DNA from 3 places in the Lentibacillus sp. genome. Region 2 is predicted to be linked to each of the others. Evidence: riboswitches for the same ligand, from Rfam matches in the RefSeq annotation. Region 2 holds a riboswitch; each other region holds the start of a gene.
The links. A riboswitch is a leader RNA that binds a small molecule or an ion and turns the genes downstream of it on or off. The one in region 2 is predicted to bind cobalamin.

Region 1: it holds a riboswitch for cobalamin, as region 2 does, so the genes downstream of both, VK097_RS12210 (DUF4430 domain-containing protein) here and VK097_RS14075 (ABC transporter substrate-binding protein) in region 2, are expected to answer to the same signal.
Region 3: it holds a riboswitch for cobalamin, as region 2 does, so the genes downstream of both, VK097_RS12465 (ribonucleoside-diphosphate reductase subunit alpha) here and VK097_RS14075 (ABC transporter substrate-binding protein) in region 2, are expected to answer to the same signal.

Annotation. Positions count from the first base shown of each region.
Region 1 covers NZ_DATGTT010000065.1:140,910-151,454, reverse strand. Annotated here, with positions in the region: gene resA (thiol-disulfide oxidoreductase ResA) at 1-509, shown strand, start outside; gene resB (cytochrome c biogenesis protein ResB) at 538-2,172, shown strand; gene ccsB (c-type cytochrome biogenesis protein CcsB) at 2,204-3,394, shown strand; gene VK097_RS12220 (response regulator transcription factor) at 3,448-4,164, shown strand; gene VK097_RS12215 (ATP-binding protein) at 4,164-5,918, shown strand; cobalamin riboswitch at 6,100-6,296, shown strand; gene VK097_RS12210 (DUF4430 domain-containing protein) at 6,557-6,997, shown strand; gene VK097_RS12205 (ECF transporter S component) at 7,002-7,517, shown strand; gene VK097_RS12200 (ferredoxin) at 7,586-7,840, opposite strand; gene VK097_RS12195 (YpbB family protein) at 7,981-9,027, shown strand; gene VK097_RS12190 (RecQ family ATP-dependent DNA helicase) at 9,032-10,545, shown strand, end outside.
Region 2 covers NZ_DATGTT010000097.1:10,449-20,993, forward strand. Annotated here, with positions in the region: gene VK097_RS14050 (S8 family serine peptidase) at 1-1,215, opposite strand, end outside; gene VK097_RS14055 (sulfate adenylyltransferase) at 1,727-3,439, shown strand; gene VK097_RS14060 (hypothetical protein) at 3,660-3,794, shown strand; gene sspO (small acid-soluble spore protein SspO) at 3,896-4,045, shown strand; gene cudC (choline uptake/conversion transcriptional regulator CudC) at 4,418-4,984, shown strand; cobalamin riboswitch at 5,207-5,399, shown strand; gene VK097_RS14075 (ABC transporter substrate-binding protein) at 5,525-6,511, shown strand; gene VK097_RS14080 (FecCD family ABC transporter permease) at 6,474-7,526, shown strand; gene VK097_RS14085 (adenosylcobinamide amidohydrolase) at 7,645-9,105, shown strand; gene cbiB (adenosylcobinamide-phosphate synthase CbiB) at 9,109-10,074, shown strand; gene cobD (threonine-phosphate decarboxylase CobD) at 10,049-10,545, shown strand, end outside.
Region 3 covers NZ_DATGTT010000068.1:2,737-13,281, reverse strand. Annotated here, with positions in the region: gene VK097_RS12480 (hypothetical protein) at 1-53, shown strand, start outside; gene VK097_RS12475 (ribonucleotide-diphosphate reductase subunit beta) at 371-1,414, opposite strand; gene VK097_RS12470 (flavodoxin) at 1,395-1,829, opposite strand; gene VK097_RS12465 (ribonucleoside-diphosphate reductase subunit alpha) at 1,826-4,036, opposite strand; cobalamin riboswitch at 4,152-4,343, opposite strand; lysine riboswitch at 4,529-4,708, shown strand; gene dapA (4-hydroxy-tetrahydrodipicolinate synthase) at 4,821-5,708, shown strand; gene VK097_RS12455 (BCCT family transporter) at 6,077-7,696, shown strand; gene VK097_RS12450 (Na+/H+ antiporter NhaC family protein) at 7,746-9,158, shown strand; gene VK097_RS12445 (DUF421 domain-containing protein) at 9,195-9,851, opposite strand; gene VK097_RS12440 (hypothetical protein) at 9,994-10,518, opposite strand; gene VK097_RS12435 (ParM/StbA family protein) at 10,528-10,545, opposite strand, start outside.

The DNA.
Region 1 (10,545 bases), on a different contig from region 2:
TTGTATTGGCAGTATTGCTCATCGCTGTCGTATATGCTTTAGTGACCAATTTAACCAAGGATGAAACAACTGTTAGCGCCGGAACCCAAGCACCCGATTTCAAACTTGAACAGATAAACGAAAATAACGAACGTGAGACTGTTCAATTGAGCGAATTGGAAAACAAGGGTGTTATGCTGAATTTTTGGGGCACTTGGTGTGAGCCTTGTGAAGACGAGATGCCTTATATGCAATCCCTTTATCCAGAGTATAAAGAAAAAGGTATTGAAATCGTTGCTGTTAATCTTGATACGACTAAATTTGTTGTCGATAAATTTATAAATAAATACGATTTGACATTCCCTGTACCATATGATTCCAATAAAGAAGTGATGAACGCCTATAATGTCGGGCCGCTTCCAAGCACGTTTTTCATTAATCCTGACGGGGAAATTGAAGAAGTTGTTGAAGGCGGCCTGACGCTGGACAAGATTGAGGGCTACTTGCAGCAAATACAACCGGAACATTAAAGGAATGTGTTAATTGTGAGGGATACGAATGGATAAAATTAAATGTGAGTGCGGACACGTTAATCCGGAGGGAACAGTACTTTGTGAGGCATGCGGTAAACCGGTTGAAAAGAACCAGCATATCGATGGCAATGATAAACGCAAATTGCTCAATATGCGGTATGACGGAAGTGCCCGCCGATCACAGACCTACAATAAATCGATTATAGATAAAACATGGAATTTCTTTTCCTCGGTAAAAGTCGGGGTTTGGCTCATCGTTCTGGCTTTAATTGCTTCGGGTCTTGGAACGATTTTTCCCCAGGAACAATACATACCTGCAGAAGCCGCGTCACGCGATCCGTCTATATATTATGAAGCACAGTATGGAATTTTGGGGCAAATCTATTATCAGCTCGGGTTTCATAATTTATACAGCTCATGGTGGTATTTGCTGCTGATTGCATTAATTGGGATTTCACTTGTAATATGCAGTATTGACCGGTTCGTGCCGTTGTACAAAGCATTGAAAAGACAACGGCCCAGGCGCCATACACAATTTTTGAAACGTCAGCGTTTGTTCAGTGAAACAGATCACGTAACGGATGACGAAAAGGCAAAACTGATATCCGCATTAAAGAGAAAGCGGTATAAGGTATATGAGGAAAATGGTCATATATTGGCAGAGAAGGGCCGATTCTCGCGCTGGGGACCGTATGTAAATCATATTGGTCTGATTCTTGTCCTGATTGCTGCATTATTGCGAATGACGCCGTTTATGTATATGGATGAATATGTTTGGGTCCGGGAAGGTGAACAAACGGTTATTCCCGGTACAGACGGTGAATATCACATCAAGAATGAGAAATTTATCCTGGAAACTTATGACGAAGATGATAAACGGTTTGAAGAGGCGATTGCGCAGGAAGGAATGGTTGAAAAAAACTTTCAGACAAACGCTGTCATTTATAAAGAAACCGGGGAAAAAATCGCTGGTGCTGAGCCCGAACTCAAGAAAGTGAAAGAAGAAAAGATTAAGATGAATCATCCACTTAAATTTGATGGCTATACCATTTATCAATCCGGTTACCAGCAAAATGAATTTAACAGTATGACATTTAAAATTCATAAAAAAAATGATCCAGATGAGGCATCACTAGGGTCGTTCAAGATCAACCTGAGTAACCCGAAAGATACGTATAAACTGAATAATGGTTTTAGTGTTACCGTCAGTCAATATTACCCGGATTATGAAATGGAGGAGGGCGAACCAAGATCCAAAACAAATTACCCCAGAAATCCGGCTTTCGTTTTCAGCGTAAATCCGCCAGGTAATGAAGAATCGGAAATGAGTTTTGTCGGCATTGGAAAAAACGTTGATGCCACCGGTGAAAATGATTATAAGTTGGGGATCGAAAACTTTGAGATGCGGTACGCCAGCGGTTTATCGGTCAAACGTGACTATACGATCCCATTATTTATCATCGGCGCAGCAATTTTCATGATAGGTGTCATTCAGGGCATGTATTGGCAGCACCGCCGCATTTGGCTGCATCCGGAAAATGAAGGTATGATGGTAGCAGGGCATACAAATAAAAACTGGTTTGGATTAACGAAAGATATTGAACATATCATTGAAGATACCAATGTTAAGATGGTTAAAGACCAGCAGGAAATCGAGTAACTGAACCCCCATAGCTGGAGGAGGATATAAAATGGATTCATTGCTTGGTATAAGTAGTACAATGCTGTATTCAGCATTTATCCTTTATTTGATTGCGACATTCTTCTTTGGTGCGACAATCAAAGAAAGTAAGAAACAAGATAATAAAAATGTCAGTGGAAAGATAGGCATCACAATAACTATCATCGGCTTTCTGGCACAAATCGTCTATTTTATAACAAGGTGGATTGCGAGTGGACACGCACCGGTCAGTAACCTTTTCGAATTCATGACATTTTTCGGAATGGGACTTGTGTTTGCGTTTATTATTATTTATTTTATCTACAAGTTGAACATATTAGGGTTATTTGCCCTTCCAATTGCAATAATAGTAATCGCTTATGCCAGTATGTTCCCGACTGAAATTGCACCGCTAGTGCCGTCATTGCAAAGTCACTGGCTGTATATTCATGTAACGACCGTATCACTGGGTGAGGCAATCTTATCAATCAGTTTCGTAGCAGGTCTTATTTATTTAATAAGACAAATTGATCAGACCGTCCGCAGCAAACGGACAACATGGCTCGAAATTGTCCTGCTTTCACTGTTCATTTTTATCGGTTTCAGTGTTATTTCAACCGCGTTCAACCTATCAGGTTACAGCGCTGAATTTGAGTATTCATTCAATGGTCAAACAACCACAACAGACTATCACTTGCCGCCGATTGCCGGTCCAAATGAAGGTGAGCTGCTGACGGGTGATCGGATGGAACCATTGTTTGATGCGCCGGGCTGGATGCGGGGTGTTGATGCAGCAAGGAAATTCAATACGCTTATCTGGTCAGTACTGACTGGCATTGTATTATATGGTTTGACCCGGTTAATTCTTCGCAAACGGGTGGGAGCAGCTATTCAGCCGTTCCTGAAAAAAGCTAAGCCGGACATGCTTGATGAAATATCATCCCGTTCAGTTGCCATCGGTTTTCCAGTATTCACACTTGGCGGTTTAATATTTGCATCCATATGGGCACAAGTTGCCTGGGACCGCTTCTGGGGATGGGATCCGAAAGAAGTATGGGCACTGGTGACCTGGTTTTTCTATGCAGCATTTTTGCACTTGCGGCTTTCAAGAGGCTGGCATGGCGAACGATCAGCCTGGCTTGCCGTAGGAGGATTTGCGATCATTATGTTTAACCTGATCGCTGTCAACCTGATCCTGGCAGGGTTACACTCCTATGCTTAACCATTAATCATTTCATGTAACACCGTACAAAACCTGGATAAGGGGGAGTATCAATGAGTGCAGAGCCAAAAATTTTGGTAGTAGATGACGAGGATCGAATTCGCCGGCTGGTAAGAATGTATCTTGAGAAAGAAGACTTTATAGTAGAAGAAGCGGAAAACGGCAAAAAAGCACTGGAAATGGCTCTAAACACTGACTATGAAGTTATACTGTTGGATATTATGATGCCGGAGATGGATGGTATTGAAATGACCAAAGAATTGCGCAAGGAAAAAGACACGCCGATTATCATGCTTACGGCAAAGGGTGAAGAGTCCAATCGTGTTCAGGGATTTGAAATTGGAAGTGATGACTATATCGTCAAACCTTTCAGCCCAAGAGAAGTTGTTCTCCGTGTAAAAGCTGTTTTAAGACGCGTTGCTTCCGGCCATTATAATGAAACGGAAAAGCCAACCAAAAACTTGCTCGTTTTCCCTCATTTGACAATCGATTATGATGCCCATCGAGTAACAACTGGCGGCATCGAAGTTAGCCTGACACCGAAAGAATATGAATTATTATGCTTTCTGGCTGAAGCACCGGATAAAGTTTTCAGCCGGGAAGTGCTGCTGAAGGAAGTATGGGAATATGAATTCTTCGGGGACTTGCGTACAGTTGACACACACGTGAAACGGTTGCGGGAAAAATTAAATTATGTTTCCAAACAGGCTGCGGATATGATTGTGACCGTCTGGGGTGTCGGATATAAATTTGAGGCAGATGATGCATAATGTTTTGGCGTAGTGTTGTCGGGAAGCTAGCAATAACGATATTATTGCTAGTTTCTTTTGTATTATTTATTTTAACAATTCTATTATTGGGATTCTTTGAAAACTTTCATGTTAATGAAGCCGAAAAAGAAATGATGCAGACAGCAACAAAAGTCTCCCGGATGGTTGAGCAATATGATGATCGAAAACTGCCCCTGGAAAATGCGGAACTGTTAAAAGACCCGATGAGCCGGATTATCTTCATTTATGGTGATGGAACATTCCGGACATCTGACAGTACTGATAATGATTTAAATAAACTTGATCCCCAATGGCTGCGGAATGACGAAGATTTAATGTCTGTCTTCAAGAATGGTCAGGATGTCCAAAAAGAGATAACACTGTCCAACAGCAATGTTGAAGCAATGATTGTCGGAACACCGATTAATCCGAATGGAGCTGTTTTTATTTATCAGTCGCTGGAAATTGTCAACCAAACCAAAGCTGAAACGACTAAAATTATCTTTCTTGCTGCAGGGATTGCCATTATTTTAACAACGATTTTTGCCTTCTTCCTGTCAACGCGAATCACTTCGCCCCTGATAAAAATGCGGGAAGCAGCACTCGATTTGACACGAGGGGAGTTTAACACAAAAGTACCGATATTAACCCACGATGAGATTGGTGAGCTGGCAATGGCTTTTAATCGAATGGGAAGACAGCTGAAATTTCATATCAATGCATTAAGACAGGAAAAGGAACAATTTTCAAGTATCGTCAGTTCAATGGCTGACGGGGTCATAACCTTAAACCGAAACGGTGATATGCTGGTAACCAACCCGCCTGCAGAACATTTCATTGAAAAGCTCCATTACGAAAATGGTATTGAGCCAACCGAGGATAACCCGAAATCCCCTGAGCCACTGAGCGGGATTTTACAAAGTGTTATTCAGGACGAAAAAGAAGTGATCCGGGAAATTAATGCACAGGGACGAACATGGGTCATGATCATGACACCATTGTATGACCAATCTTATGTGCGAGGCGCTGTAGCCGTCATTCGCGATATGACAGAGGAGAGACGTCTGGATAAAATGCGGCAGGACTTTATTGCCAACGTTTCTCACGAATTGCGCACACCTATATCAATGCTGCAGGGTTACAGTGAGGCAATCGTTGATGACGTTGCTGAGTCCAAAGAGGAGAAAAATGAACTGGCGCAGATTATTCATGAAGAGTCACTTCGCATGGGAAGGCTTGTTAATGAACTCTTGGACCTTGCCCGAATGGAAGCAGGTCAGACCATGTTAAACAAGGAAAAAGTTAATGCCGGCAAATTTCTGGAGCGTATCCTGAAGAAATTCAAGGGACTGGCAGAAGAAAATAATGTTCAGCTCATTTCAAAAAACCATCTGAGCATATCCAATATTTCAGTGGACGCCGATCGGATGGAACAAGTATTCACTAATCTTATTGATAATGCAATCAGGCATACTGAAGAAAATGGCTTTGTAAAAGTGATGGTTGAAAATACAAATACTGAGCTTCTAGTGTCGATAGAGGATAATGGAAGCGGCATCCCGGAAGAAGATATACCTTTTGTGTTTGAACGCTTTTATAAAGCTGACAAATCGAGGACGAGAAACGGCAAGAAGAAAGGAACCGGACTGGGACTTGCGATTGCAAAAAATATCGTTGAAACACATGGGGGAACGATCAACGTGAAAAGCATGGCGGATGAAGGTACAACGTTTGAAATTAGGGTTCCGCTGTAGTGCCTGTCACTTTAGCGTTGTGCTGGAAAAACAGAGATGTTTATGATACTATAATGCTGAAATCTTAATAAGAAAAATAGATATTGGTGTAAATACTTAAAGAAGTTGTTCAAAAAGTCCGGTAACAAGGTCACATCGAAATTCTTTTTCTCCGCTTCTCATGCGATGCTCGAAGCGACGCCGCCTCGGACTTCTTGGTCCTTGTTATCCTTTTGAACACGAACTTAATAGGGAATCCAGTGAAAAGCTGGAACTGTCCTCGCAACTGTAAGTGATTGACGAAATAAGGGTGAACCACTGTATGGAATTCCGTACGGGAAGGCCTTAGATTAGGCTTGAATCACAAGTCAGTAGACCTGCCAATATCTAGTGTTTCAATGCTTCGGGGATATGAGCGATTGGGACAACCGAAAACGTGATATAAACTCAGCATATTTTCGATTGTCTTTTAAGCTAACCTATGAAGGAGGTTAGCTTTTTTATTGTTCTGCTGTTGTCAGTCCAGTATTGCTTTTGGTTTCCATCGCTGATTTTCGTTAAGTTGTTTTCCGCTGCTTGAAACTGCGTCGCCTAAAACTTATAAGTCTTTTTTTATCCTTTTTGAGCACAAATTAAAACATAACAAGGAGGAATCGTAAATGAACAAGTTGATTTTACGGATTGCATCGATATTAGTGGTTATTGGACTGATAGCCGGCTGCGGCGCCGGGGGAGAAGATCAATCCGAATCAAACAACAATAATACACGGACTTCAACAAATGAAAACGCAGATGGCGAACTCAGCGAAGATGAAATCCGGATTACGATAAGTAAAGATGAAGGTTCCGAATACATTGCAGAAAAAGAAATTGAGATTGAAGAAGGCACTATTTTAATGGATGTTCTGCAAAAGAATTTTTATGTTAAAACTGAAGAAAATGGACAATTTATCACTTCCATCGAACGAGTTTCCGCCGAGGAGGACGAACAAAAAGCGTGGATATTTAAGGTGAATGGCGAAATGGCAAATGTCGGTGCCGCCGAATATGAATTATCCCCAGGTGATGAAGTAACATTCGATTTACAGGCATGGGAATAATTTTATGAATACTTACAAGCTGACTTTACTAGCTTTGCTCGCTTCACTTGCGGTAGTTGGCAGAAGTGTGTTTGCATTTCTTCCCAACATACAGCCGGTCACATCACTGATTATCATTTGCGGGCTTCTGCTAGGCCCGGCGGCAGCCATCATACTCGCATTGTTAACAACGTTTTTATCAAATATGCTGCTGGGGATGGGAATCTGGACTGTATGGCAGGTTGTTTCCTGGGCTCTGATAGGCTTTATCAGTGGCTTTATGGGGAAATATCCGCGGAGAATTCCGGTATATATCATTGTTGCGTTTGCAGTCTTGAGCGGATTTTTATACGGGTTTATCATATCGTTGACTACGTATTCAATCGCCGGGAAATTTTGGCCTTATTATCTGGCAGGTTTGCCGTTCGATATGTATCACGCTGTTGGCAATGCTGTGTTCATTATTTTACTATATCCGATTATCAGCCATTTCTTTGAAAAATATGCCAATAATCGGTTTTATTTGCAAAATACCAGCTGAATCAGGCTGGTATTTTGTGTTGGTTTTTCTCACCATAACCATTATAATAAAGGAAATGTATGTTTTTCCTAACTGCCCTCATATTTTAATGGATCCCCGTGGAAAGGATTTTCGGCAACCTTAATGGAGTCTGTCGGGCACCCTTCATATGCATCCAGTACATCATCTTCCAAATTCCCGGGTACCTCGGCAGTTCCTTCATTCTCATCCAGAACAACATAAGCCAGCGCCTCATCGTTATAATCGTATATATTGGGGGCGGTGGCACCGCATGCCCCGCAGGCAATACATGTTTCCTGATCCACTATCGTATATTTTGGCATCTAATCTCTCCCTGCTTAAAAGAACCTATCATCACTCATTCTATTGTAAAAAAGTAAGTTATACATTTCAACTGCGCCACAACGTGTTATCATTGATATGAACATATGCAAGTCTATCTGCATATAAAGGGGGGTCTCTATTGCTGTTCGATTACATCATCATGTCTTGCTGCTCCAGATTTAAAGATGGGCGCAGCATTTCTGCAGTCTATCATTTATTGAAAGGAAAACGTTCAATCCAGACGGTGCAGGATTCACATATTTACCAATTGAATCGTTTTTATGGAATATATCCCTCGCTGCAAAAACGGGATTTTGAAGAGCACATACACCAACTGGCTGACGAAGATATGCTGTTACTGAACAATACCAACGCAGCAATGACGACCGTCCGTGGAGAAAATTGGCTACGTGAACAGAAGAAACACGTTCCTGTAAATTATTTTAACGGGATGGAGTATTATCAGAAAGCATCTATTTTTCTTGAACGGCTGCTTCTGCTCATTCAGACAATGACAAACAGCAAAAAAAATAATTTTCATTTCATTCCTGTAGTCGATAAGCGAATCGCAACGAATTGGGTGAAAAGGCAGTATTATCAAACACATCGCTTCCAGGCAAATTTTCTGAACCAACTTTATGAAGAGCTCTATCAATTACTGAAATGTTTTTCAGAGATGGAGGCAAATATTTTTGTTGACAGTCTTACAGGATATAACCATTATGGTATGAGCAGCTTTCAGATTGCTGATCACTATGAAATGAAACAGCTTGATGTCCCATTAGTCAGAACCGCTATCGTTCATCACATGTTGACGATAATAAGCCGAAATACAGCTGCATACCCTCTGTTTACACGTTTTTTGCAAGATCTGCCACAAGAGATGAGAATTACCAGTTCAGCGGGTAAGACAAAAGAACTTTTGGACAGACATTATTCGGCAGAAGATATAGCTATAATGCGTCAATTGAAGTTGAATACAATTTATGACCATGTGGTTGAAATAGCACTGTACGACGAGAACTTCCCGATTGAAGCATATGTAACAGCGGGGGAACAGGCGGAAATCAAGGGTGCTGTAAAAAATATATCATCTTTCAAATTAAAAGCTATCAAACAGGAAGTAAACGAAACCATCAGTTATTTTCAGATACGTCTCGTACTGGCTGTCGAGAAAATATCATAACAAGGTGATTCCTTTGATAAAAGAAAAACTGAATGAACAGTTAAAAAACCAATTTCATATTTCTTCGTTCCGACCGGGTCAGGAAGAGATTATAAATGATATAATGGATTGGCGTGATGTGCTTGCCATTCTGCCGACCGGTTCGGGAAAATCGCTTTGCTACCAGCTGCCCGCAAGTCTGTTTAAAGGTGCTACGATTGTTGTTTCACCTCTCATCTCTTTAATGGAAGATCAGGTTAAACAGTTAAAGGCTACAGGGTTTAAAGCAGTTGTAGCGTTAAACAGCTTTATGGATCTCCGCGAGAAAAAACGTGTTTTACAGCAGCTGGATCAGTATAAGCTTATTTATCTGTCTCCGGAGATTTTGCAGCATGACGACATTATTCATCGCCTGAAACAAATGCTGGTTAATCTATTTGTCATCGATGAAGCGCATTGTATCTCACAGTGGGGACATGAATTCAGACCCGATTATTTGCGGCTGGGAGATGTTATAGAGCAATTGGATAATCCGGCTGTCATGGCGTTAAGCGCAACAGCAACGAAAGAAGTTCAGAATGATATCATCTCATCCTTAAACAGGCCCGGCATTGTCCGCCATATTTATCCAATGGACCGGGAGAATATCACGTTTACAGTAAAAAAAGTGAATGATGACAGACAAAAACAAGAAATGATCATTAACATACTAAAGCGGTATCGTGTGCCGACATTGATTTATTTTTCCAGCAAACGAATAACTGAGAAAATTGCTGCAGTTCTGTCCAAAAAACTTCCTTCGCATCGTATTGCTTATTACCATGGAGGGATGGACCAAGTGGACAGGATTTCCATACAGCAGCAGTTCATGAATGATCAGCTAGATGTGATTTGCTGCACAAGTGCATTTGGTATGGGAATTAACAAACAAGATATTAGGCTCATCCTGCATTATCATTTTCCACTGCAAATGGAATCCTATTTGCAGGAAACTGGAAGAGCCGGACGGGATGGTAAATCAAGTGTCAGTTTGCTGTTATATGCGCCGGGGGATGAGACTCTCCATAAGTCAATTCTCGATAACGAACTGCCTTCTGTGGAAGATGTGAATGTTTTATTCAACAGGCTGTATCAACTTTATTTGCAAAATCCGCAGCTTCCGAAAACAGACGAAGTGCTTGAAACGTTAGAACTAAGTGAAATTCAGTGGCGATTTTTGCACTATCAGATGGAGAAGCATGGTATGATTAAAAAAAACCGGCTTGTTTTTCAACACGAGGAATGGGAGTATTCCATCGAGAAAATCAAGGAATTTATGACAGAAAGGTCAGCTTTAAAAGAAGAAAAACTTGGTGAGATTATCAACTGGATACACGATGATCAGTGTTTACGCGAAAGTCTGTACAAAGGATTTCAAACCGGTTACAAGACCCCGCTGCATGCGTGCTGCAGCAATTGCGATTTCTCCTTTAAAAATTGGGAGCCAGAGCAAACACAAGCTAATGAGACAAATTCCTCATGGGAAACCAAGTTAGGGAA
Region 2 (10,545 bases):
GGTTTCACCATCGATAGTGTATTCAACCGCATCGATTTTCATAAAGCTGTTTTCATACGATGCCACTTGCAGGGAGTCATCAGCAACCCCCGGGGATCCGGCTACACCATAATCCGGGTTGGAGGCGTATGGATAAAAGAACCCTTCCCCGAACTTGTTGGAGTTACCGGCAGAAATGGACATTAATACACCGTTGTCAACCGCTCGTGTGACAGCCTGCTGCTCCGGTGATTCATCGTTGACGAAACCGGCAGGGGATCCCAGGCTCATATTCAATACATCCGCATCCAGTTTAATTGCATCATCAATCGCTTTTATGTAGACGTCTCCGTAAGTTGTTTGGGATTCCGGATCATTGCCGAAAACTTTTAAGTTCAGCAGCTGTGCTTCCGGAGCGATACCCAGAATGCCGTTATTTTCCTCATCGCCGTTTGCACCTACCGATCCTGCCACGTGTGTTCCGTGGGAAGATGCACCTGGAAAATCATCGGTATACTCATGATTCTCATCCATATAGTTATAGCCGTATGGTACTTTTTCCGTGTAATAACGGCCGGGTAGTTCTTCTTCTGCGATGGTTTCATTGACCTCATCCTCGGTCAATTTCACATCGGTATCGTCTGATAGCACCATGTCCTGGTGTTCGTGATCAATCCCTGTATCGATTACACCGACAACCATGCCTTCTCCTTTGAAATCATAGTCACGCCATGCTTGCTGCGCTTCAACCAGCTCTTTACTGTGAACCATGTCAGGCTCGGCAATCGGCTGTTTATATTCATTGGCAATTGTCACTTCTTTGACGTTCGGGAGATCTTCAATGGTTTTAAAATCTTTGTATGGCACTTGGACACTGAAACCATTCATGACCGCGTTGAATTCCTGCAGTGATTTGGCGTTAATGTTTTTACCTTTCATGGCGCTCTTAACGCCTTTTTTCATGGCCTTTGCTTTGTTTAATAACTGCTTTTTCTCATCAACACTCAAGCTGCCGAATTTAACGCCTTTCTTGGTCGCTTTCTCAATTGGTGCTCCACCTTCAACCTCAACAATGGCGCGCACTTCTTCTTCCGGGTCGATTGTTGGCTCCAGTTCGCCAGCTTTCAGGTTTTTTCGCTGCAGTTCAGGCTTGGACGTCAATTCGCCTGACGCAAAAGCCATCTGACTGAACGCCATTAAAAATATGACAAGCAATACTCCAATACGCTTAAGCATATGTTTCCCCCTCATGTAATATATTTTGTTTTGGCACGATAATGCTCCCTTTTTCGCCCCTTTCTATTAAAAATCGATGCCCAAACACTATTTATGATAGATAATTCCAAAAATTTACTCAAGGGTAAAAAGAACTAGATCTAAATACCTAATATATACGGATTATAAACTGATTTGGCTCAGAGATTGGTCTGTTCCTGCAATATCTTTACAAAAGAGCATAATTCAGCTATCATTGAAGTTGCGGAATTTACAGAAAATTAATTTGTGATTCATATTTTAGTGCACCATTGTTACCTGCCATTTTATCTCACCAAATTAAAGAAACTCTCATCCAAGACTAACAATGACCGGAAAATGAAATGCTTCATGACTTTCCAAAGGGCAGTTTTTCCACAGTTATAGTAATAGCAGTCTTTCCATATATATGAACAGGGGGACAAGGGAAGCGGGATAAACGTAACCCGGGACCCATTCAATAGATTATTAGAGGAAGCGAGGAGGAGAACTGTTGAGTCAATTTCAAATGACGTTGGATGAAGAAAAATTAGCCAGTTACCCGCAGCAGCCGCATGGCAAAAAATTAGTGAATCGCGTTCTTACGGGAAAAGAGCGTGATGAAGCAATGGAGAGAGCGAAGCAGCTGCCAATGATTATGGTGGATTTGGAAGCTGTCATTACGCTTGAGATGATTGCCACTGGTGTATTGTCTCCGAACGAAGGGTTTATGGTGGAAGAGGATTACAAGTCCGTTCTGACAGACGGCCGCTTGAAAAATGGCGTTATCTGGCCGGTTCCATTGAGTTTTGCGCCTATTGGCGATCAGAACGAGCAAATCATTCAAACGTTATCGGTTGGAGATGAAGTAGCGCTAGCGGATGATACAAAAGAACCGGTTGCCATTTTAAAATTAGATGATATCTTTCACTATGACCGGGATTTCCGAGCATCACATCTGTTTGGCACCAAGGACCGCAGCCATCCCGGCGTCGATTCCATTTACCGGCGGATGGGGGACACAGCATTAGGCGGTCCGATTCAGTTGCTGCGCCGTGTCCATTGGGGTCCGTTTGAGAACATCAGAATGGAACCGAAAGATACATGGGAGCTGTTTTATGAGGAGAAAAAATTTAACTCCGTCGGCGGATTTATAACAGGAGCTAACCCGATGCATCGCGGGCATGAGTATATACATCGAAATGCGCTGGAAGAAATGGATGGTTTGTTTGTCCAGCCGCTGGTAGAGATGGCAAAACGTGAATACACAAGGCATGAGTTCCGGATGTTATCTTATCGCAGTGTATTGGAAAACTACTATCCAAAAGAAAGAACGATGCTTGCACCGTTGCGGGTAACATACATTTTTGCCGGCCCGCGGGAAGCCGTTTTGCATGCGATTATTATGAAAAACTATGGTTGCACCCATGCGCTTATTGGCCGGGACCATGCGGGTATTGGAGACTTTTATGGTAAATATGAAGCCCATACCATTTTTGATGAATTTACATCTGATGAGTTGGGCATTGATATACGCTTGTTCCATGAAGTGTTCTATTGCACACGTTGTGATCATCAAGCAACAGACCAGACGTGTCCGCATGATGAGCGGTATCGCATCAATATTTCGGGGACGGGTATCAGAGAACTGCTGCGCTATGGTGTGCTGCCGCCAAAGGAAATTGTCCGTCCTGAATCAGCCCGGATTGCAATGCAGGGCATCCAGCCTAAAGGTGTTGATGAAAATAATCAGGCCGTCAGACCAGTTGGAAAGACCATAAAAAGCATCTTTCCATATTATTTAGACAGATCCAGGTTAGGTGGGCCAGAGCGACGTAAAGCGCTTGAGGTGGAAGAACTGACGCTTGACGATTTGGAAGCAGCGATTCTGGATGTACGCTCCAATGCTGATCGCGTTTATAAAGAGATTTTTGAGGAATTCAGTCATGTTTCGGACACATTAAGGTCAACTCAAGCCGGTTGGGTAGCTGATGCGCGTGAATCGCTCTTTAAACAGCAGGAAATGGTCGTTGAGTCCCTGAAGGAAAAAGTGGATAAAGCAGCAGAGAAGGCTTCCGATGAATTTATGTATCAGGACAGGGAAGAAGCAGAACGCGAGCTGGAAGTAGCCCGGCGAATGTTCGACGACATCCCGTCCGTACTTCGATCAGAAGAACTGGGATACAGAATATGGAACCCGCTGCCGTATGATCGCTATCGAAGTTAATAATGGATTTAAAGCATAAATATGCGTATTATTAAAAGGGGATAGCGGCGTGCTATCTCCTTTAATTTGTGATTTTTTACGGTTGGGAACAGTGTATTCAATCGGGGGCGGAGGAAGATAGTGATTGCCATTAATGATGGGAAATCGTGCTGGAAAATGCGTTATGCAGCTTAAGGTAAGGGTGTTAAATGGCGGGCAATTCTATATGGGAGGTAAAATTATGGAATGGAATAATAAGACAGCTATTTTATTATTTATCATTCTTGTGTTCGCCGGAGCAGCTGATATTAAATATAAAGGTTTATTATTTCGGCTGTTGCCTCAGACAGTACAAGAAAAATTGGTTAACATCTAAATAGTGAAAAAACTGCCGAAAAGTTTAGATGTGCCATATGCCATAAATAAACACATGGATAGCCTTCATCTGGGCAAAACTATGACCTGGAGGTGTTTGTAATGGCAAATGACAAAAAAAGAACGAATGGCTTCAGTGACGAGCAGGCAGTAAGGAAGGATCTTACGAGGAAATATGATCATGAATTTGCCAATGAACCGTTAACTGAAACGGAAAAAGCAAACAACAAGAAAACGAAAAAACGCCAGTAAGACATGAAAGGGAGTGGGTTTGGCCACTTCCTTTTTTCTTTAAGCCCATACGGTAATAGATCATGAAAATTGTGTAGTTGTTTGAATTTACAAGGGAAGATAAAAGAAATCAATTGAAAGTGGTGGTTCCAGTAAGAATGCGCTGCTGAAAGACAATTCAAATGACCAGTTATAATTTATGTTAAGATTAACGCAATGGTTATGAAATGTACTGAAACCGCGGATCAAAGTAAAATGGAAAGTGTCATGATATACTTTAAGCATGGTGATTGAAATCACAGTACAAGGGGAATTCTTACATACGCTGGGTTTTAAGTATCTACAGTATTGACAAGAAATCTGAACAACAGAGAAACGGAGGATGGGAGGACCATGGACGAAAAAGAAGTACTTTCCGCTGAATCAAAAATTAACTATGCGGAGCAAGAAGTCATTAATGCGATTGCCGAAACGATGGATTTGTATGGTATAACTCCGTCAATCGGCCGGCTCTATGCCACAATGTATTTTAAGCAGAGTCCAATGACCCTTGATGAAATGAAAGATGAGCTTGGGATGACGAAACCTAGTATGAGCACAGCGGTCCGTAATTTACAGGAAATTAATATTGTCCGGAAAATATGGCGAAAAGGCTCTAGAAAGGATCATTTTGTGGCTGAGAAAAACTTCTTCAATTATTTCGGTCGATTTTTCGGAAGTAAATGGAAAAGAGAAGCCGAGATAAACCTTTTCGCCATCAAACAGGCAGAGGATCAGCTTCAAGAAGTCATTGAGGATGAACAAACCGAGGAAAGTTTACACAAAAAAGCCAGGCAAGATCTTGAACAATTAGAAGATTACAAGAAATACTGTTACTGGCTTCAACAACTTGCGGATTCAATCGAGTCCGGTGAAATTTTTGATTTCTTACCGGCGGATAATTTACATTCAAAGGGATAATTTAGAGGAATATACAGCTGTATTATAGATAGATTATATTTCGGTGTATCAGAACAAATGTATAAAATATATTGGTATGCCCCTGTACAAACATAAATAAAACCTATTCAACGATAAGGGGCGGGATTAAATTGTTGAATAAGAATTTCCCCGCTTTTTTAAAACCAAGCAGAAACGTGACAGATTTTGCAACATTATGTATAATTGGATTCAGCGAATAACTTAATAGTTTTGGGTACAGGTGATTTCAATTTGTGAAATCTTAAAAGGGAAGCTGGTGAAAGTCCAGCGCGGTCCCGCCACTGTAAATTGCGAGCTAGCTGTTATAACCACTGTACATGTGAATGTATGGGAAGGGAAGGTGCAGCAAGTGATGACCAAGAGCCAGGAGACCTGCCTGATGCCTATTGTGCACCAATGCCTACGGGGAATAGGAGGGTGTAAAGGGACAGGTTTAGTTACTGCTCTTTTACATAATCATCTTCATTTCTCGTGAAGATGTTTTTTTATTTTGTATAACATACACTAGGGGGTATTGAAGTGAAAAAGGTTTTATCTTTTTTTCTATTATTAATGCTTACACTGGGTCTTCTGGCCGGTTGCGGTTCTGACAGTCCTGAATCGGAAAAAGAACCTGAGAGTACGGATGAGAGCACTGGGCAAACAGAGGCAGAAGAATCCGCATTTCCATTAACGGTCACCGATGCGCTTGATCATGATATGACGATTGATGAGAAACCGGAGCGGATCGTTTCCTTAATCCCGAGTAATACCGAGATTGCGTTTGCACTCGGATTGGGAGAAGAAATCGTCGGTGTTTCGGACCATGACAATTATCCGGAAGCGGTAGAGAAAAAAGAGCGTGTAGGCGGTCTGGAGCTGAATGTGGAAGTGATCCTCAGTCTGGAGCCCGATCTTGTGCTTGCGCATGCTTCCAGTGCACATAATTCAGAAAAAGCCCTGCAGCAGATCCGTGATGCCGGCATCGATGTATATGTCGTTCATGACGCACAGCAAATCACAGAGGCGTATGAATCGGTTGAACAGATTGGACAAGTTACCGGTACACAGGATAAGGCAGAAGATATCGTCAGCAATATGAAAGAAGAATTTGCAGCTTTGCGTGAAAAGACGAAGGCAATCAGTGATGATGAACGTAAGTCGGTCTTTTTTGAAGTATCACCTGCACCGGAGCTATTTACGGCGGGAAAAAATACGTTTTTTGATGATCTCCTGCAGGTTATCAATGCAGATAATGCAGCAAAAGAGCAGGACGGATGGGTTCAGATGGATCCTGAGGCTATTGTGCAACTCAATCCGGATGTCATTATAACAACATATGGTGATTATGAGGACGATCCGGCAGCGCAAGTCCTCAAGCGTGATGGTTGGAAAGATATGACGGCGGTTGAGAAAGAGCAGGTTTACGATGTGCCGTCAGATATTGTAAGCCGTCCAGGCCCCCGTTTAGCGGAAGGTGCAAAGGAGATTGCTAAAGTTGTTTATCCGGAAATTTTTGACGAATAATCATCTGCTTGCATATGTGCTGGCATTTGCCTTCTTGCTTGTATCGATGCTTGCGGCCATATCCGTTGGCAGTGTATCAGTTCCTGTTTCAGATATCGTCAAAATTATTGGTGCACACGTTTTTCGCTTATCGATAGCTGAGCAGGTTGATTCGATGGATATGAATATTGTTTCGCAAATCCGATTGCCCAGAGTGCTGCTTGCCGGTCTGGTCGGCGCCTCTCTTGCCATTGCTGGAGCGGCATTCCAGGGTCTGCTGCGAAATCCATTGGCAGATCCGTACATTTTGGGCGTCTCTTCCGGTGCATCTGTCGGGGCAGTTGTGACATTGTTTTTTAACATTTCGATTCCTTTTCTGGGGCTTTATACGCTGCCGGCTTTAAGTATAGCAGCCGCTTTATTAACCATTTTATTTGTGCTGTTTTTTGCCAGAAGAGTGGATCGGACGATGCGGGTAGAGACGATTATTTTAACAGGCATTGTCTTCAGTTCGTTTCTGGGGGCGTTTATATCGCTGATTATTGCGTTAACGGGTGATCAGCTGCAGCAAATTATGGGCTGGCTGCTTGGCAGTGTATCCATGCGGGGGTGGAGTCATATAGGGATTATTGTCCCGTTTTTCATCCTGGGGTCGTTGCTGCTTTTACTGAACACCAGCGAGTTGAATGCGATGTCATTCGGGGAGGAACGTGCCCAGCATCTCGGTGTTGATGTCGAAAAGCGGAAATTGGTGATCCTTGTTGCCGGTTCAATTCTGACTGGAGCGGCAGTCGCTGTTTCCGGGGCAATCGGGTTTGTCGGGTTGGTGATACCACATTTGACGAGACGTTTATGGGGGCCGGACCATGTTCACCTGCTGCCTCTGTCTATTTTAACCGGAGCCGGATTTTTAATGCTGACAGATCTTGTGTCACGAACCATTATATCACCAAGGATTCTCCCGATTGGTGTCATCACAGCATTAATCGGGGCTCCGATATTTGCATTAATTCTAATGAAACAGCGAAAAAGCTAGTGAACTGGCGTGTTTTGCATCGAGTAACACGAAGATGCAAAACACGTGCGACACGATCGAAAACACGTGCGACATCATCAGAAACTCGCGCATAACTATGGAGAGGAGGTGTACTGTCATGCTGAACCTTGAGCATGTGTCAGGAGGCTATGGCGGTGAACCGGTTATTCAAAATATCAGTTTTTCCGTTTCTCAGGGTGAATTTTTTGGCATATTAGGGCCCAATGGAAGCGGTAAAACGACACTTATGAAAATGATCAGCGGCGTAATTCCCTGCACGTCCGGTTCTATTCAGCTGAATAACCGAAATATAGTCGATTTTTCACGGAAAGCATTAGCGAAGAAGATGGCTGTTCTGCCTCAGCTCACGGCACATGCGTTTTCATATACAGTCAGGGAGACTGTTGCGCTTGGGAGGTATGCGCATCACCAGGGTTTTTTTCAGACTTGGACACCTAAGGATGAGCATGTACTGCATACTGTCATGGAGCAGACGAATATTACGGCATTTCAGCATCAGACTGTTCAGGAATTGTCAGGCGGGGAGCAGCAGCGGGTATTCCTGGCCCAGGCGTTAGCTCAGGAGCCTAATCTACTGCTGCTTGACGAGCCGACGAATCATCTGGATTTAGCCTATCAAAAAGATTTGCTGGATCTGTTGAAAAAAGGGGCGGAACAAGAAGGATTAACGGTCGTCTCGATTTTCCACGATCTGAACCTTGCAAGTCTGTACTGTGATCGGCTGCTGTTATTGCACGAGGGCCGGGAGCGAGCGATACATACACCTGATGGCGTACTGACAGAGGGCTTGATTAAAGAAGTATACAAGACGAATGTGACCAAACATCCACACCCGTCGGTCGCCAAGCCGCAAATGCATTTGCTTCCGGATAAGGCTGAAAGGTCAGCAGGAGTGGTCACAATCGGTCCATCGATGTTGAACATTAACGAGGAGCATATTACCTTAACCTCACCAATTCCACTAAGAACATTATCATCAGGTATGTGTGGTGCCGGGATCGGCTGGAACAACGCTTTTGTCAATCGTCATGTGCTAAATGATTATAACTGTTCTGATCCTAATGGTGAGATGCACGATTATCTTGAAAGGAATGGATTCGACGCATCGCATACAGTGGGCATGATGACCGCGGTTCAGCCGAAAAATGCTGCCTGCAGCCTTTGGCAAAATGAGCAATTCTCCATTTTTACTGTCGTAACTGCTGGAGTCGGTAATGCAACAGATAGTACACAATCAGTCGGAGCGGTACAACCGATGACCCAGGGAACGATCAATATTTGGCTGTTTGTCAATGGGCACGTAACAGAAGAGGCGTTTATCCAGGCGATCATGACGGCGACAGAGGCAAAGACCCAGGCATTAAGGGAGCTGGATATTCGGGATAAAAGAACGGATACAATAGCAACCGGCACCTCAACAGACAGTGTTCTGGTGGCCGCCACGCAACAGGGTAAAACGTTATCGTATGCAGGGACAGCAACAGAGCTTGGTCAGTTGATTGGAAAAAGTGTTTATACGGAAACCAAAAAAGCTATCGAGCGTTACCAGGCGGGATAGCATATGATCAGTTATCATTTAATCAGTATCACAATAGCCCTTATGATCGACCGGTTGATTGGTGATCCGCCTTCATGGCCGCACCCGGTACGCTGGATCGGAACTTTCATTTCCTGGTTTGAACGTCGTCTGAATAAAGGCGTTCAAAGAAAGGCTAAAGGCATAATTTTATTAATTATTGTAACTCTGACAGTATTTTTGGTGACATCCCTTGTTGTGTGGGGAACTTATCAACTTCATTCCATAGCCGGAGTTGCCGCCGAATCAGTGATCATCGCGACCACAATCGCCCAAAACGATTTGAAAAAAGCTGCGTTGAACGTCTATCATCCATTAAAAGACAGTGATATAGCAGCGGCCAGGCAACAGGTGTCGATGATTGTCGGCAGGGATACTCAAAGCTTGAACGAAAGCGGGATTACCCGGGCAACCGTCGAAACCGTTGCAGAGAATATTAGTGATGGCGTAACCGCGCCGTTATTCTGGGCATTTTTCGGTGGTGCTCCACTGGCGATGGTTTATCGAGCTGTTAATACGTGTGACTCGATGGTTGGGTACAAACATGAGCGGTACCGCGATTTTGGCTGGGCATCCGCCCGGTTTGACGACATGGTTAACTGGATTCCAAGCCGCATCACCGGTGTTTGTATGATTGCCGTCTGTTCGTCGCCTTTCATGCCGAAAAGACAGACATTTCACGCGTTGAAATTAGAAGCCGCTAAGCATCCAAGTCCGAACAGCGGCTGGGGGGAAGCAGCCGTTGCGCTTCTTCTGGGTGTTCAACTCGGCGGCACAAATTATTACCAGGGTATCAAATCGGAGCGGGCCGTTATGGGCCTGCCGCAGAAAGACTTGCAGAAGGGGCATATTCAAGAGGCTATTTCGATCATGGAACGTTCAATCGGCTTCTTTTTAATATTTTTATGGATAGGGGGAGGATGTTATGCGATTGCCGGCACATGGCTCTAATCCTGATCGTCTGTTCAAGGCTTTGGGAATGGATAAGCCTGCAAACATAGTGGACTTCAGTGTGAACATTAATCCGCTGGGCGCACCACCTGCCATCAAACACCACTGGCAACGTTGGCTGGAGGAGATTGACGATTACCCGGATCCAACAGCTTCGGAACTGAAACAGGCTATTGCTGAAAATGAAGGCGTCGTAGAATCGCAGTTGCAGCCCGGAAATGGCGCATCTGAACTTATTACGCTAATCGCCCGTTATCTTCGCGGAAAAAAAGTGCTGATCATTCATCCGGCTTTTTCCGAATATGAGTCTGCCTGCAGGAATGAAAACTGTACTATTTTTTATCATACTGTTCATCCGCCACGCTGGCAGTTGGAAAAAAAAGCACTGCAACAGAAAATCAATAAAGTTGATGCTGTATTCTTTTGCCATCCCAATAACCCGGCAGGCGTGCAATATGACAGGCAGACGAT
Region 3 (10,545 bases), on a different contig from region 2:
CATATGGCGTGCACGCAGTATCGGGTAAGGTTTTTCCGCTTAATGAAGTATAGTGAAGCGACAAAAGTAATGAATCAAAGAAAAAATCCGAACGATGATTTAAAATTCTTCAGTTGAATTTTGAATCAGTTCGGATTTTTCTTTTTCCGCGGCGGTGGTTAAGATTCACCCATACATTTCACTTAAATATGCCGAGTATCATCCGTCTTTAATATTAAACGTTTTAGTTATGTCCCAGCCCCTTATTTTGGCATCAATGTCGAACACTTCAATGGTCGAAACTCAAATGTGAACTTTGGCAAAAGCAATTTTCATATCTGCATTATTCGGCGATTTCTCAGTAAAGTATGGCGCCCCCACATCCGCTCAGCTACAAATCATCAAACCCGTTCAGATCGCTTGTTTTCGTATACTGCCGTGATTTTTGCTCGAAAAAGTCTGTCTTGGTGCCGTCAAAATTATCGGCGTACGCGCGGATCCATTTCATCGGGTTTTCCGTATGCTCAGGATACATCTCGCTAAGGCCCATCATGCGCAACATTTTGTTGGCGCGATACTTGATATAGCCGGCCATTTCATCGAGGTCGATCCCCTCAATATCAGCGAGTACATACGCGGACCATTCGATTTCAAGTTCGACCGACTCGCTGAACCTGCTGTAAACCCAATCAGCAAATTCCGCTGTATTCAAATCCGGATTTTCATCCAATGCCGCCCGGAATAATTCAGAAATAAACCGTCCATGTTCAAGTTCATCCCGGTTGATGTAACTGATCATGGTTGATGTACCGACCATCTTATTTTTTCGCGCGAGATGATAAAAGAACGCGAATCCGGAATAGAAAAACATCCCTTCCAGGAGCACAGTGTAAACACAAGTTTTCAATATATTTTCAATCGTCGGTTCCTCGACAAACGCGTTGTATTGCTGTATAAGCGTCTCATTCCGTTTCAGCAGTACGGGGTCGGTACGCCCGAGCTGAAACGATTCATTCTGCTCATCAAGCGATACTACTGAGGACAGCACATACGAGTAGCTTTCATTGTGCACAGCTTCCTGCTGAGCGATGACAGCCATGATCGATTGGACAGACGGATCTGTCGCATATAATGACAATAACAGTGCCGTCCGTGTCTGCGGCCCGTCCAGCGTCGACAGCAGTCCGATAATTTTCAAATACGCATCACGCTCTTCATCAGTCAGTGATGCAAACTGGCGCAGATCGTCGGACATATTGATTTCATCCGCCTGCCAGTAGTTGCCGATCAGCCGCTTGTACATTTTATACCAGTGCGGATAAGCGATGTCATTCCAATTCAGGATACCGCTCGACTTCCCGCCAAACAAGGCGGTTGATTTATTCGGATTGATCGGTTCCAATGTTTTTGCTTTCTCAAGTAAGACTTTTGACATCATGAAGCACTCCTTCCAGCCAGTTTTTCACCATAAATTCCTGTGAGCCTCGCGGTGACTGCTCGATTTTCAATCCGTCCCATCTGCTCTGATAAAATGTGACCAGTTTATCCACAGCCAGGCAATAAAGCTCATCACCGCCGAACTGCGTATCTCCGGTCCCGAATACAGCAACATTAGCCGGTTTATAGCCGACCTCCAGAACAAATTCTTTTACCTCATCAGGGGTCGCGCCCATCTCCCACGTAAATGTGCCAATAAAAATCAAATCGTATGCGGACGCGTCCACCGGCGGATCGATGCCAATCCGGTGCATATCAGTCACCGCGCCATCCGCCGACAGATAATCAGCAACCATTTCAGCTGTTTCCTTCGTATTGCCGCTGTATGATAAATAAGCGATTAATGCTTTCAACTTTCACACCACTCACATTCCTCGACATCATTGGCCGTTGACCGGACGTAATATGTTGTTTTAAGACCTTCTTTCCACGCCTGCAGATGCAAATCCAGGAGGACGGAAGCTTTAATCGTATTCGGTACATAAATATTAAACGAAATGCTCTGATCAATGTGTCTTTGCCGGGCCGCATTCTGCCTGACCGACCAGCGCTGATCGAGAATATACGCTGAACGGCGGTAAATCCCGTAAGTGTTATGATCCAGTTCCGGGGCTGTCACAGCAATTTTGAAGTCCTTCTTTTCTTCAAAGTAAAACGGCTTGAATACCGGATCGATACTCGCAGTGGAACCGGCAATCATTGATGTCGACGAATTAGGTGCAACAGCCATCAAGTAGCCGTTTCGGACACCGTGTTCCATCACATCCTGCTTGAGTGACTGCCATTTTTCACCGGTATAGCCTTTGTCGGTAAAATACCGGCCCGTCTGCCATTTGCTGCCTGCAAACGCCGGATAGCTGCCCTTTTCCCTGCTTAGTTCCATGCTGGCTTTAATCGTCAGATATGCGATTTTTTCGTACATCCGGTCAGCGTAATCAACCGCCTCTTCTGTCTCCCATCCGATATTCTTTTTTGCCAGCAGATGATGCCAGCCGAATGTCCCCAGTCCGATGGCGCGGTATTTCTGATTCGTCAACTGTGTCTGTTTAAGCGGCAAAGTATTTATGCCAATCACATTATCAAGCATGCGGACCTGAATGCTGATCAGACGTTCCAGAGCCTTCTCCGGAACAGCCCTCCCGAGATTGATTGAACTCAAATTGCAGACAACATAGTCACCGGGTTTATATTTTTTCACGATGGTGCCATCCGCTTCCGTCAACTCTTCCAAAAATTCGGTCGGTGACTGATTTTGCGTGATTTCCGTACAAAGATTCGAGCAGTAAATCATGCCTTCGTGTGGATTATTGTTCTGCCGGTTCACCTCATCCCGGTAAAACATGAACGGCGTACCGGATTCGAGCTGTGATTTCATAATCCGTTTCATAATATCGATTGCTGGAACGACACGTTTTGTGAGCTCATCAGACCGGACACATTCCAAATAGCGCTCGCGCCACGAACCTGCCCCCTGCTCTTCATCATAGAACTCCTCAAGTGAATACCCCATCACCTGCCGCACCTCATGCGGGTCAAACAAGTACCAGTCACCACGCTTTTCCACTTGTTCCATGAAGTAATCCGGCAGACAGACACCCGTGAAAATATCGTGTGCGCGGAGACGCTCATCGCCATTGTTCAGCTTCAAATCAAGAAACGGCTCAATATCGGCATGCCAGATGTCCAGGTAAATGGCAATCGCGCCTTTTCTCGTCCCGAGCTGGTCAACGCTAACAGCCGTGTTGTTCAGCTGCTTGATCCACGGCACAACACCGCTTGACATCCCTTTGAAACCTTTGATCGCACTGCCGCGGCTGCGGATTTTCCCCATGTAAACACCAATCCCGCCGCCATTTTTCGAAAGCTTGGCAATATCGGTATTGCTGTCATAGATCGACTGCAGACTGTCGTCCACCGTATCGATAAAGCAGCTCGACAGTTGACCGTGTGTTTTACCCGCATTGGTAAGCGTTGGTGTGGCAACCGTCATGTACAGATTGCTGAGCGCCCAATAGGCTTCAGCAACGTATTGGCTGCGATACTCGGGATGCTCATCCTGCATCAGGTGCATTGCGATGACCATCCATCGCTCCTGTGGCAGTTCATATATGTTTTTATCGTGGTCTGTTGCAAGATATCGGGTTGCCAGCGTATACAGACCAAGGTAGTTGAACAACAAATCCCGCTCAGGCTCAATAATGCTGCCAAAATAATCAATTTCCTGTCTGGTGTATGACTTAAGCAGGTTATCTGAATAAATGCCCTTATCCGCCAATCGTGAAATAAGCTGATGAAAATCTCCGTATTGACGGCTGACCTCATACCTCCTATTTACTGCTGCCTGTTCATATAATGTCTGCAGATACAAGCGCTCGCCGACAAATGTCCAGTCAGGATTTGCCTCATCGATATTTTCCAGTGCCAGTCTTATTAAACAATTCTTATCGACCGCACCACCCTTTTCACGTGTTTTTTCCAAAAAAGCTTCCTTATCCACATCCAGCCCTTCAGTTGCCTGTTCAATTAATGACTCAAGATCCTCCGTTATTGTCAGTGTCATGGCTCTGCCTCCTAAAAAAATATTAAAAACCGTTCACCACGGGGATGAACGGTTATAAAACGACAGAAAATATGCAGTATGTTCCCATCGCTTCACCATCTCTTGCCCCGAGGATTGAAACGTACGAACTAAGGCAGGTCTCCTGACTCATGCTTCTGTCTACTGAGGCCCTTCCCATATAGCTGCCGTGAAGCTTGCAATACAGTGGATAGCCTGTTCGTCCACACTTACAGTTGCGGGGACAGTTCCGGATTTTCACCGGATTCCCTTTTAAGACGAAGTTGTCACCTTATTTCTCGGACACTATATATAGTGAATTTAATAACTTTTATTAATATATATTGTATTTAATAGACTATCATAGAAAACATTCTGATGCAATAGATTAAAAGAAAAGATACCTGACGTGGTAATTCCCGAAGTATGCCTTGAAATTCCGGATACCCTGTGGTAGATTGAATATAATTATATATTTTCCATTTCAATTCATTGAAGTGGGGTAGAGGTGCGAAGACCATCAGTACACAGTAGAAGGACTATGGGATCCGCTGATGATTGTGGAAAGGGGTATTCGCCGAAACTTAAGAGAAGCTCATATTCTCGAAGTTGGTTCTGCTATTGAATAAATACAGGACTGTCATATAGGAGACTATATGGAGGGCTATCTTGCGCAAAGAAACGTAAGTAACGTTTCTGCTGCAACAGCGACCCCTCGTTGTTGTTTTTTTATTGCGAAAATGGGAGATAGCCTTTTAAAAACAATTTTAAAAGGATGTGAAAAACGATGAATTTCGGCCAAGTTTTAACCGCAATGGTAACCCCATTCAATCAAAATGGTGATATCGATTTTCAGGCAACACGTACATTGGTGAATTACTTAATCGCAAATGGTTCGGACGGATTAGTCGTAGCGGGGACGACAGGTGAATCCCCAACCCTGACAGATAACGAAAAACTGGACTTGTTCCGCTTTGTCTCACAAGTTGCAGATGGACGAGCAGCCGTCATTGCAGGTACAGGATCAAACAGCACCCGGACTTCCATCGAGCTGACACAGCAGGCGGAAGCGACGGGTATCGATGCAATCATGCTCACAACACCATACTATAACAAACCTTCCCAGGAAGGACTGTATCAGCACTATAAAGCAGTTGCACAAGCGACATCCCTTCCCGTAATGCTTTACAATGTTCCAGGTCGGAGCGCAGTGGCAATTGATCCTGAAACTATTATCCGGCTGTCTGAGATCAGTAACATTGTGTCGGTGAAAGAAGCGAGCGGCGACCTTGATGCAATGACTGACATCATCAGTAAAACGTCTGGAGATTTCACCCTCTACAGCGGTGACGACAATCTGACACTCCCTGTACTGGCGATTGGCGGTAACGGAATTGTATCCGTATCCTCGCATATTATCGGAAGTGACATTAAAAAAATGGTTCAAAGCTTCCAGAACGGTGACGTGCAACGTGCATCTCTTATCCATCAGGAACTTCTGCCGACGATGAAGGCGCTATTCGCACAACCAAGCCCATCACCGGTAAAAGCAGCTCTCAATATGATGGGTATGTACGTTGGAGACGCTCGTCTGCCAATGATGCCGCTGTCGAACGACGAAAAGCAGCAACTTAAGCAAATACTGCCGCCGAATGAAATAACTGAAGCCGGCTAAAGGCCATCTACCCGCTGTATGAACGTTTTTCGAGTTCATACAGCGGTTTTTTTAGCTGCGACCGAAATCTGGAATTTTGTGAACTTCGGGATTTTTATTGTGAACTTCGGGGAGATCAATGTGAACTTCGGGATTTTCCCGGTGAACTTCGGGAAAATTCATGATATCTTCGGGATTTCCTCCTCAATACCCCTTCAGCTCCCACAACACATAACTCTTTACTGTCCAGCGCAATAAGCTTATCAAACTTTATCACGCCCCCATTTTGCCGTACCTTTTATTAATTACCTGCTGCCATTCAAATATTTCACTGCCAATGAATATCCTGCCATCATCTAGAAAAGCTATCGGTAGAAAGGGTGAAAATAATGAACAAAGATTTGATTGACTGGCCGACATTTTTTGGTGCTTTATTCCTATTGGTTGCCGTCTCCATCCCTCTGGCGGTTTTTCCTGAAGCAGGTAAAGAATTTGTGAATATGGCAAATGATTTCATGACTGGCAATTTTGGTGTCTTATATTTAATTTTCGGACTGGCTGCTTTTGCCTTTCTGGTTTTTGTTGCATTCAGCAAAAATGGTCATGTCAAACTTGGTGATAAAGATGAAGAAAAAGAATTTGGCACGATATCATGGGCAGCCATGCTGTTTGCTGCAGGTATCGGGTCAAGTATCCTGTACTGGGGAATGATCGAGTGGGCCTATTATTATCAAGGTCCGCCATTCGGCATAGAGCCTGAATCGAAAGAAGCTATTAATTATGCGCCGGCATACGGTATTTTCCATTGGGGACCTATTGCCTGGGCAATATATACATTGCCGGCACTGCCGATAGCTTATTTTTATTATGTCCGGAAAAAGCCGGTTCTGAAAATAAGTGAGGCTGTCAGACCCGTCCTCGGACGGCTGGTCGATACACCGCTTGGCATCCTCATTGATGTTCTGTTTATGTTTGGTCTGATGGGCGGTGCCGGAACGACGCTGGCATTGGGAACACCGATGATCGCAGAAGGTGTGAATGACATAACCGGTCTGCCGGTAAACCTTACAATGAAGACGGTGATTATGCTCATTTGTGCTGCGATATTTGCGGTCAGTGCTTATTCGGGTTTGCGGAACGGCATCAGAGTGCTTAGTGACATCAATCTTTGGCTCGCTATTTTTGTGCTCGCTTTTATTTTTGTTTTCGGACCGTCGTTATTTATCAGTGAAACGACCTTTACGAGCATTGGTCTTATTATCGATAACTTTTTTAAAATGGCTACCTGGCTTGAGCCATTTGCTAATGTCGGCGGTTTTACCGAAACAGGATTTCCGGAAGCGTGGACGGTGTTCTACTGGGCATGGTGGCTTGTCTATGCACCATTTGTGGGACTGTTTGTTGCACGCATTTCACGCGGTCGAACCATCCAGGAAATGATTTTCGGCACGATGGTTTACGGTACGCTGGGCTGTGTGCTCTTTTTCGGTATCATGGGAAATTTTGGCCTCCATCTGCAGCTGTCTGGCCGCTTTAACGTTATTGGCTTCATGAACGAAAATGGTGCGCCTGCTGCCATCATCGCGATTCTGAATCAACTGCCAATGGCATGGATTATGGTGGCCGTCTTCACTATTCTGGCAATCATTTTCCTGGCGACAACGTTTGATTCATCATCCTATATCCTGTCAGCTGTGGTGCAAAAAGAAGTCAAAGCCGAGCCATTGCGCTGGAATCGCCTTTTCTGGGCATTCACCCTATGCCTGATGCCTTTGGTTTTAATGTTCATCGGTGACTTACAGACATTGCAGACTGCCAGTATAGTCGCCGGGTTTCCGGTTTTGTTTATTATGGGACTCCTGGCATGGTCCTTCATGCGGGCTTCCAATGAGGATATCCGAGCTACCAGGGATTATCAGCCGCCAACCATTCATATTAACAAGCAAGAAAAGCGCAGGAAAAGAAGGTCCGCTCTGGAAGCTTTAGAGGATAAGAATCTTGATGACTAGAATGCTTTAAAAAATTGGTATTGCTATTAACCGAAAGGATGTCAGAATAATGGAGTGGCTTTCCTTACTTCCGTTTGTGATTGTAATTGGATTATCAATATGGCTAAAGAAAATTCTCCCGGGGCTTGTACTGGGTGTTCTCGTCGGGGGATTACTCGTTGAATTCAGTCTGCTTGGCGGCACTGAGAAATCAGTAAGCTACGTTGTTACAACCCTATCGGACGAAAACAATATCAAAATCATCGCTTTTCTTTATTTATTCGGCGGCCTGATTGGGATGATGAATATTTCAGGCGGCATAAAAGGCTTTTCGAAATGGATTGGAGACAAAATTGAATCACAGCGCGGTTTATTGGGGCTCATCTGGCTGACACTGCCGTTCACGTTCATGATGCCGATGTTCAGAATTATGATGATTGGCCCGGTCGTGAAATCGCTCATGAAAGATATGAGCATTTCCAAACGCAAAGTCGGGTTTACAATGGATGTCTCCACAAGTTCAGTTATCGTTCTCCTGCCCGTTGCAACAGCATTTGTCGGTTTCATGATTTCGCTTGTGGAGAGTGGTGTGCAAAAGTTTAACCTGGACATGGATCCCTACCAGATTTTCCTGCTCAGCATTCTGTTTAATTTCTATGCTATTGTGATGCTGGTAATTGGCCTTATCCGGACGTTTTGGTCATCTTCTGAAAAGGAAAGGACAAATAAACAGACCGGTAAACAAGTTAATGAGCATGACTACCATCGTTCAGGCATCGAAAAAGAACTTTCGACGGTCAAAGCACAGCCGTGGAATCTGATTGTTCCGCTCTTTTTGCTCCTAGGGCTATCGCTGTTTCTGCTATGGCAAAATGGGATGGCTAAGGGTGCGAACACCGTTTTTCAGGCATTTTCAGAAGCGGACGCTACATTCGTTATGCTGCTGGCAGTTTTCATAACTCTGATTTTGACATTTGTGTTTTATGTGATTCGCCGGCAGTCCATGGAAGAGACCATTTACCATTTTTACGACGGCGGCAATCAGCTCATGCAGGCGATTATCCTGCTTATCCTGGTGTGGGCACTGTCACTTGTTACCGAAGATCTTGGCTTTTCCAAATTTATTAATGCGACACTCGGTTCATTTTTGCCGAGCTTCACGATTCCGGCCATTGTATTTATCCTTGGGGCAGTGGTCAGTTATTTCCTCGGATCATCGTGGGGAACATGGGGGATATTTATGCCGCTTGGGATCGCGCTGGCTGTCTCAACCGAGGCATCAATCCCATTGACAGTCGGAGCTGTGTTTGCCAGCGGGTCATTCGGTGCCATGACTTCACCACTCGGGGACACGACAATCACGACAGCCTCAATCCTTGAAATGCCCCTGGTCGATTACGCCCGCTACAAACTGAAAATCTGCGCTGTCGGCGCCGGCATAGCCGCGGTGATTTACCTTGCCGCTGGATTCTTTCTCGTTTAAAAAAGCTGTTAAGCTGATATAAAAATATCCCCGCCATCACTGCAAGTGTTTTGGCGAGGAATTTTCTTCCTGGCTATTTTCATCAAGTTCCTTGAACATATCACGCTGCTTCTTCATCTTGGCAATCTGATTAGTGAGGTCGTTCAATTGTGTTCTGAGCTGGCTGATGTGTGAATCAATCGACAGTTGGCTTAATATTTGCTGAACATCAGAAGATAATTGGTTAAATTCCTTTTTCGTGACAGGCTGCGATTCTTTTTTTAGGCTGAAACCCACTTGCCCGTTTGGCTCCAATGTTGCCCATTCGACATCGTCTATATTTTTAACATTTTTCATCCTCAAGTTCATTTCCAACTGGTCAACTGTCATTCGTACTTTCTTCATGTTTTGTTCATTTACAGTGCCATTTTCAATCATCACTTTCGATTTGCCGGTAATAAGCTTTTCAAAAATATTCCCTTTCACCTGGGCGTATTCCATAATGAATAACGTGATAATCAAAATGCCGCCAACAGCTATAGTCACCCAGATATTATTGCCGGAAACAGGCTGAATGAGCAACGATCCGATCCCAATCATAATCACCGTCTGCGGGAGCGTCATCTGAGAGATGGATTTCCGGCCGGCAAGCCGTAATAACAACGTTCCTGCAATCACGATTAAAATGGATTTCCAAATCCAATCGAATTCCACTGTATCAAACTCCTTTCTAATGTTAGTTTGATTGGAATCCGGCATCTTATGCATGTATCTTTACGCCCTTGAATTCGCCACATTTTAAGTAGCATCAAAAAACTGCCCCGGGAATTCCCAGGACAGTTTGGTTCTGTTTGCTTCATTTATTCATTTTGGAGAAAAAGTCCGCCAGCGGATCTTCTCCTGGTTCTTCCGGCTCATCATCAACTGCTTCATGCAGGTCATCCAAATTATTAAGGCCGACCGCATCCAGATCAGGCTTCTTTTCCACAGACGGCGCTTCTTCTGCTTCCTCTTCAACAGGTGGCTCAGGCTCCATCGGCTGATTACCGTTCAGTGTGGACAGGATTGATGTTGCCCGAATTGGATCCTGCAGCAGCTGATAGACAATTGTGCCAATCAATGCTTCCGAATGCTCGTGCTTCAGCCAGCTTTTCTGCTCTTTGGTAAGCTGCCGCGGGAGCGGAATCGTGACTGTTTCGCGCTCGCGTGTGTATGTTTCATTAACGCCTTTCAGGACATATTGGGCAATTTGACTGGAAAAATTGCGGCGTTCAGTTTCCTTCAGTTTTTGCAGCTGTTTTAACAGATAATCAGGTGTATCGGAAGGAACGCGGAATGTAATCGACTGGCCGCGTTCGATATTCTTTTTTGACCCTTGCATGGTATCACCCTACTTTTTCTCTGCTGC